2 regions of the Micromonospora sp. NPDC023644 genome follow, and region 2 is predicted to be linked to the other one. Evidence: riboswitches for the same ligand, from Rfam matches in the RefSeq annotation. Region 2 holds a riboswitch; the other holds the start of a gene.
The links. Region 2 has a riboswitch for cyclic di-AMP ahead of AB0G08_RS23465 (hypothetical protein). Riboswitches for the same ligand answer to the same signal wherever they lie in the genome.
Positions count from the first base shown of each region.

Region 1 (3,288 bases), on a different contig from region 2:
TTCGTGACCGGCGCCCCGCGCCACCCCAACCAGGACGCCGGGCACCGCGCCGCGGTCGCCGACGGGCAGCACCCCTTCGCGGTGATCGTCGGCTGTTCCGACTCCCGGCTCGCGGCCGAGATCATCTTCGACCGGGGCCTGGGTGACCTCTTCGTGGTCCGCACCGCCGGGCACACCATCGGCCCCGAGGTGCTGGGCAGCGTGGAGTACGCCGTCACGGTCCTGGGCACGCCGCTGGTGGTGGTGCTCGGGCACGACTCCTGCGGGGCCGTCCAGGCGGCGCGGGCGGCGGACGCCACCGGCACCCCGCCGGTCGGGCACCTGTGCGCCGTGGTCGACGCGGTGGTGCCCAGCCTGCGCCGGGCCGCCGCCGAGGGCGTGGACGACATCGACCGGATCGTCGACATCCACATCGCGCACACCGTCGAGGCGATGCTGGGCCGCTCCGCCGTGCTCGCCGCCGAGGTGGCCGCCGGTCGCTGCGGGGTGGTCGGCATGTCGTACCGGCTGACCGCCGGCGAGGTGCGGACGGTGGCCGCGGTGCCCTCCCGCGCGGTCGACGCGCCGGAGCCGGCGGCCAGCGCCGCGCTCGCCTGACACCCTCCGCCGCCCGGCCTACCCCGCGGCGCCCTGCCGCGCCTCGCTGCGCCGCGTCTCGCAGTGCCGTGCCCGGCCGTGCCGTGTCCCGGCGCGAGGGCCCGTCTCCCGCCCGTTCCTGCCTGCGGCCTGTCCCGACCCGCCGTTCCCGCGGCGGGCGGTCCCACGCGACGACAGGGCCGCCCCGCCGACGACACAGGGCCGCCCCGCGTCCGGCGGGGCGGCCCTGGGGGTGGGTCTCGGCTAGAGCAGTGAGACGTGCACGTGGTCGGTGTGGTTCGACGGGCCGCTGTAGGACTTCCAGCCGGTCGCCGGGAACCAGATCTGCCGGTTCCAGATCACGTAGTAGATGCCGAGCCGGTCGGCGTTACGGACCAGGAACGCGGTCAGGTTGTTGCCGTACATGTATGTGTCGTCGTTGTGCCAGGGGGAGAAGCCGCTGCGTTGCAGCGACCAGTCGCAGGCCCGGCCCTTCGGATGCTCGTACGGCCCGCCGGAGCGGTAGCAGCCGACGAACCGGTTGAAGCCGGCCCGCCTGACCTCCTTGTACATGTGCAGGGTGCGCGCGGTGATTCGGCCGGAGGTGGTCGGGTCGTCCTCGGTGGCTGACAGCGGCCGCCAGTCGCCGTCGGCCGTGCGACCCGGCGCCATCCGAGCCACCGGCGAGGTGGCGACCACCTTGCCGCTGGTCAACCCCCTGCCGCCGACCAGCGCGAGCGCCTTCTCCGCCTCGCGCTTGCCACGCGCCAGTTCGTTCTTCAGCTTCTGCTGCTCGCGCACCTCGGCGTCGACCGCCAGCTTGGCCTGCTTGGCGCGGTCCCTGATCGCGTTCACCTCGGCCAGCTTCTTGGAGTTGACCAGGTTGATCTCGTCGAGGGCGGCGGCGCGGCGGACGAACGAGTCGGGGCTGGCGGTGTCCAGCAGCATCGACACCGCGCCGATCCGCCCGGTTCGGTAGGACTGGGCGGCGATCTGGCTCACCTGCGGGGCCAGCGCGTCCAGCTCGGCCTGTGCCCGGTCGACCTCCAGGGCCAGTTCGAGCTGGCGCTCTTCCGACTTCTTCAGCTTCGCCTGGGCCTGCACATAGGACCGGTTGCGGGCCTCGATCAGGTCGTCGAGCAGCTTGGGCTCGTTGTCCCCGTGCCCGGAGGGCTTGGGCGGGGTGGGCGCGGCCGCCGCCGGGAGGGGCCCGGCAAAGACCGCCAGGGCGGCGAGCACGGCCACCACGGGCGTCAACCAGCGGCGTAGGGGTGCCGTCACAGTTTTCCCTTCCGTCGACCGCCGACCGGGTTAGCTGACGGGTTCGGGGCGGAAGTGGCCCCTACCGCTGTCGCGGATTCACCCCACGTACCTGGGTCCCCGGCTCGCCTGGCGGCGATTGGGCGGCGGCACCGCAGGCGCCGCTGCGCGCCTTCGGCGGTGACCGGCAGCGAGGTTACCTGAGAGCACTCCCGGGGATCTACGTCCCTAAGCCGACTAAATGCGTTATTTCGTGATGGCGGAGGGTGAGCAGTGACGCGTTTATCAGGTCGGACGTCCTGTTCGGTCACGCTGAGGAGTGTCACCATGCGGTGTCCGTGCTCCTGTTCCGACCGGGCCATCCGCCGGGAGCGGCGGACGGCGCGTCCGCGGCGCGCGGCCCGCTGAGCGCCTCCAGCGCCTCGGACCGGTCGGCCGCCGGCCGGGGCGCCGGCGCGGGCGCGGACGCCGCGCGGTCGGTGGCGTCCCCGCCGCGCCGGCCCGCCGCGGTCACCACGGCCGCCAGCCCGGTGGTCAGCGGCACGGCGGCGATCAGGCCCAGGGTGGCGACCGCGCTGCGGACGATCTCCTGAGCCAGGAACTCGCTGGTGAGGATCTGGGTCACCGCCCGCGAGTCGGCGGTCAGCAGGAGCAGCACCGGCAGCGAGGCGCCGGCGTACGCCAGCACGATGGTGTTCACCGTCGAGGCGATGTGCGCCCGGCCGACCCGGGTCGCCGCCCGGTAGAGCTGCATCCGGGACAGCCCGGGGTTGGCGTGCGCCAGCTCGGTGACCGTGGCGGCCTGGGTGACCGTGACGTCGTCGAGCACGCCGAGGGAACCGATGATGATCCCGGCCAGCAGCAGGCCGTGCAGGTCGACGTCGGCCTGGTACATCGACAACGTGGTGGCGTCCTCGCTGCCGAACCCGGTCAGGTGGGTCGCGGCGGTGGCGATCGTGCCGAGGACGCCGGTCAGCACCAGGCTGCCCAGCGTGCCGAGCACGGCGACCGAGGTCTGCGCGGTCACCCCGTGGGTCAGGTAGAGCACCACGAACATGATCAGAGCGGCGCCGACGACCGCGACCAGGAGTGGTGGGCTCCCGGCGCTGATGCCGGGCAGCACGAAGGTCAGCAGGATGGCGAAGCTCGCCGCCAGGCCCGCCAGCGCGGCCAGCCCGCGCCACCGCCCGAAGGCGACGATCGCCGCCGCGAAGAGCGCGACCAGCCAGAGCAGCGGCTTGCCGCGCTGGTGCTCCGCGATGTTGAAGGTGCTGGCCGTGGGATCGGCGGGGTCGGTGAGTTCGACCAGGATGATCTCGTCGCCCACGGCGACGCTCGGCGCGCCGGGCCCGGCCGGCACCGGCGTCTCCACCTGCTGGCCGGCGTCGGGGCCGTCCTCCACCCGTACGGTGACCGTGCCGCAGGGGCCCTGCGCCGCGTCCGGGCTCCCCT
Region 1 is NZ_JBFABA010000010.1:74,747-78,034, reverse strand. It holds gene AB0G08_RS10900 (carbonic anhydrase) at 1-597, shown strand, start outside; gene AB0G08_RS10895 (hypothetical protein) at 841-1,857, opposite strand; cyclic di-AMP (ydaO/yuaA leader) riboswitch at 1,861-1,992, opposite strand; gene AB0G08_RS10890 (YibE/F family protein) at 2,159-3,288, opposite strand, start outside.
Region 1: it holds a riboswitch for cyclic di-AMP, as region 2 does, so the genes downstream of both, AB0G08_RS10895 (hypothetical protein) here and AB0G08_RS23465 (hypothetical protein) in region 2, are expected to answer to the same signal.

Region 2 (3,288 bases):
GTGGGCGACCCGGCCCAGACGGCGTGGACGGGGGACCCCGAGGAGCTGACCCGGGCCCGGGACCAGGCGTTGGGCCGGCGCAAGCGGCACCACTTCACCCTCACCACGAACTACCGCAACTCGGCGGAGATCTTCGCGGTGGCGGCGGCCGAGATCCGCCGGCTGCACCCGGACCTCCCGCTGCCCAGGGCGGTGCGCTCCACCGGCGTCGACCCGGTCGAGCTGGCGGTGCCCCCGGCGCAGTTGGAGAGCGCCGTCGTGGCGGCGGCCCGCGCGCTGCTCGCCGAGGTCGAGGGCACGGTCGGCGTGATCACGCCGGTGCCCCGCCGCGACGAGGTGGCCGGCTGGCTGGGCGGGCTGGACGCGCCGCGCCTGCAGGTGGTGACCAGCCTGGAGGCCAAGGGCATGGAGTACGACGGGGTCGTCCTCGTCGCCCCGAGCGAGATCCGGGCCGACCCGGGTTCGGGGGTGCGGACGCTCTACGTCGCGCTGTCCCGGGCCACCCAGCGCCTGACCACCGTCGACCCGACCGGCTGAGGCCGCGTTACTTGCACACATAGCGATGTGAGCATAGATTGGACGCGAATCCGGACGCCTGACGGAGGGTGGGCGCGTGGGCGCAGGTCATGACCACCATCACGGGTCGGTGGCGAATGCCGCACACCGCCACCGGGGCCGGCTCTGGGCGGCGTTCGGGCTGCTCGCCGGCCTGATGGCGGTGGAGGCGGTGGCCGCCTTCCGCACGGGCTCCCTGGCCCTGCTGAGCGACGCCGGGCACATGTTCACCGACGTGCTCGGCATCGGCATGGCGCTCGCGGCGATCGCCGCCACCCGGCGGGCGGGCGCCGACCCGCAGCGCACCTTCGGCCTCTACCGGCTGGAGGTGCTGGCCGCGCTGGCCAACGCCGTGCTGCTCTCCGGTGTCGCGGTCTACGTCGTGGTCGAGGCGGTGCGCCGCTTCGGCGACCCGCCCGAGGTGCTGGCGGGCCCGATGCTGGTGGTCGCCGTGTTCGGCCTGCTCGCCAACGTCGGCGCCTTCGCGCTGCTGCGCTCCGGCGCGAAGGAGAGCATCAACGTCCACGGCGCCTACCTGGAGGTGCTCGGCGACCTGCTGGGGTCACTCGGCGTGATCGGGGCGGCGCTGCTGATCGCCACCACCGGCTGGTGGTGGGCCGACCCAGTGGTGGCGGTCGCGATCGGGCTGTTCATCCTGCCCCGCACCTGGCGGCTCGGGCGGGCCGCGCTGCGCATCCTCGTACAGGCCGCGCCGGAGCACCTCCAGGTCACCGCGGTACACGACCGGCTGGCCGCCGTGCCGGGCGTCGCCGAGGTGCACGACCTGCACGTCTGGACGCTGACCTCCGGGATGGAGGTGGCCTCGGCGCACCTGACGATGGCGCCCGGCGCGGAGGTGGGCGCGGTGCTGGGCGCCGCCCGGGCCGCGCTGCACGACGACTTCCAGATCGAACACGCCACGTTGCAGATCGAGCCGGGAGCGTCGCCCGGGGCCTGTGGGGCGGTGGAGTGGTAATGAGGACAACCTTAAATCTGGGAGAGTATTGTGGGCTTATGCCGGATTTGACTGTTAGTGGACGCACACCGTCCGTCACCTGCGCTGCACCAGTCACACCGGCACCGGTAGGCTCGGCTTCGGCCTCCGCCAGGCGGCACCCACCGGTGCCGGCGGTGGCCGCCGCCTAATCGCCCGGCGGGGCGAACCGGGGAACCATGTTCGTGGGGTGCATCCGCGTCAGCGGTAGGGATCTTCCGTCCCGAACCCGTCAGCTAACCCGGTCGGCGGCTGACGGAAGGACACGTGTATGCCAGTGATGGCACCTGTACGACGACGTGCCGCCCGAACGGCGGCCCTGATCGCCACGATGCTCGCCCTCGGCGCCGCGGTGGCCCCGGTCACCGCCGCCCCGGCGGCGGCCACCACCCGCGCCGGCCTGCTCGCCGCGGCTCCCGGCCAGGACGAGGAGGGTGGCACCCCCGCCCTGCGGGACCAACTGGAAGCGGCCAGCAAGGGCTACCTCGACGCCAAGCGCGCCCTGGAGACGTCGACCAAGCGGCAGCAGCAACTCACCGCGCAGCTCAAGACCACCGAGGTCGAGCTGACCGCGCGCACCGCCAACGTCGGCGAGATCGCGGGGGCCGCCTACCGCACCGGCCGGCTCAGCGTGGCGTCCGCCCTGCTCAACAGCGGCTCGCCGGACGGCTTCATGGACCGCGCCGCCGCCCTCGACGCGGTCGCCGCCAAGGAGGACCGGGCCCTGCGCGAACTCCAGGAGACCCGGGACGAGGCCACCCGCACCAAGCTCGCCCTGGACGGCGAGATCCGAGAGCAGCGCAAGCAGGTCACCGTGATGGCCAAGCGCAAGGAGCAGGCCGAACGGGCGCTGACGGTCGCCAACCGGAAGCAGCAACAACAGCGGTCCGCGGGTGGGGGCGCCTCGCCGGGCGGCACCTCGACCAAGACGGCGAAGGCGGCGCCGCGCAACCCCGACGGCTCCTGGCCGCGTGAGTCGTGCAGCGTCAACGACCCGACCCCCGCCAACGGCTGCATCACCCCGCGCACCCTGCACGCGCTCAACCAGGCCAAGGCGGCGGGCTTCACCCGCTACGTCTCCTGCTACCGCCCCGGCGGCTCCGGCGAGCACCCGAAGGGCCGGGCCTGCGACTTCGCGGCCCAGAAGGGCGGCTTCGGCGGCGACGCCACCGGCGGCGACCGGACGTACGGCAACAACCTGGCGGCGTACTACGTGCGCAACGCCGACCGGCTCGCCGTGCTCTACGTGATCTGGTACAGGCAGATCTGGCTGCCGAGCAGCGGGTGGAAGTCGTACAGCGGGGCCAACGGCGACCCGTCCAGCGACCACACCAACCACGTGCACCTGTCGGTCTACTGACGCCCGCGCCCCGGTGTCCCGCCCGTCGGCGGGACACCGGGGGGCGTGGACGCCCGTCGCCTCCGGTCGCCCCGGCCGGCGGTCAGTCGGCCGGCAGCCCGGGCGGGCGCGTGTCGAGGGCCGCGGCGAGACGGGCGGCCAGCCCGAGATGGGCCGCCCGGGCCTGGCGGAACGCGTAGCCGAAGAGCGGCGCGGGCGCGGCGAGGGTGATCTCCACGTCGATGCGGACCACGTCGTCGGGCTCCACCCGCAGCCGGGTGTGGTTGCGCACCGTGGTGGCGGGCCACTGCCGCGCCACGGTGACGATCTCGTCGGGATCGTGGACGAGGACGTCGGCCCGGTAGGTGATCGGCAGGCGCACCGGCCCGGCGGCCAGGCG
Region 2 is NZ_JBFABA010000041.1:45,587-48,874, forward strand. It holds gene AB0G08_RS23455 (AAA family ATPase) at 1-537, shown strand, start outside; gene AB0G08_RS23460 (cation diffusion facilitator family transporter) at 614-1,531, shown strand; cyclic di-AMP (ydaO/yuaA leader) riboswitch at 1,685-1,816, shown strand; gene AB0G08_RS23465 (hypothetical protein) at 1,830-2,909, shown strand; gene AB0G08_RS23470 (SRPBCC family protein) at 2,992-3,288, opposite strand, start outside.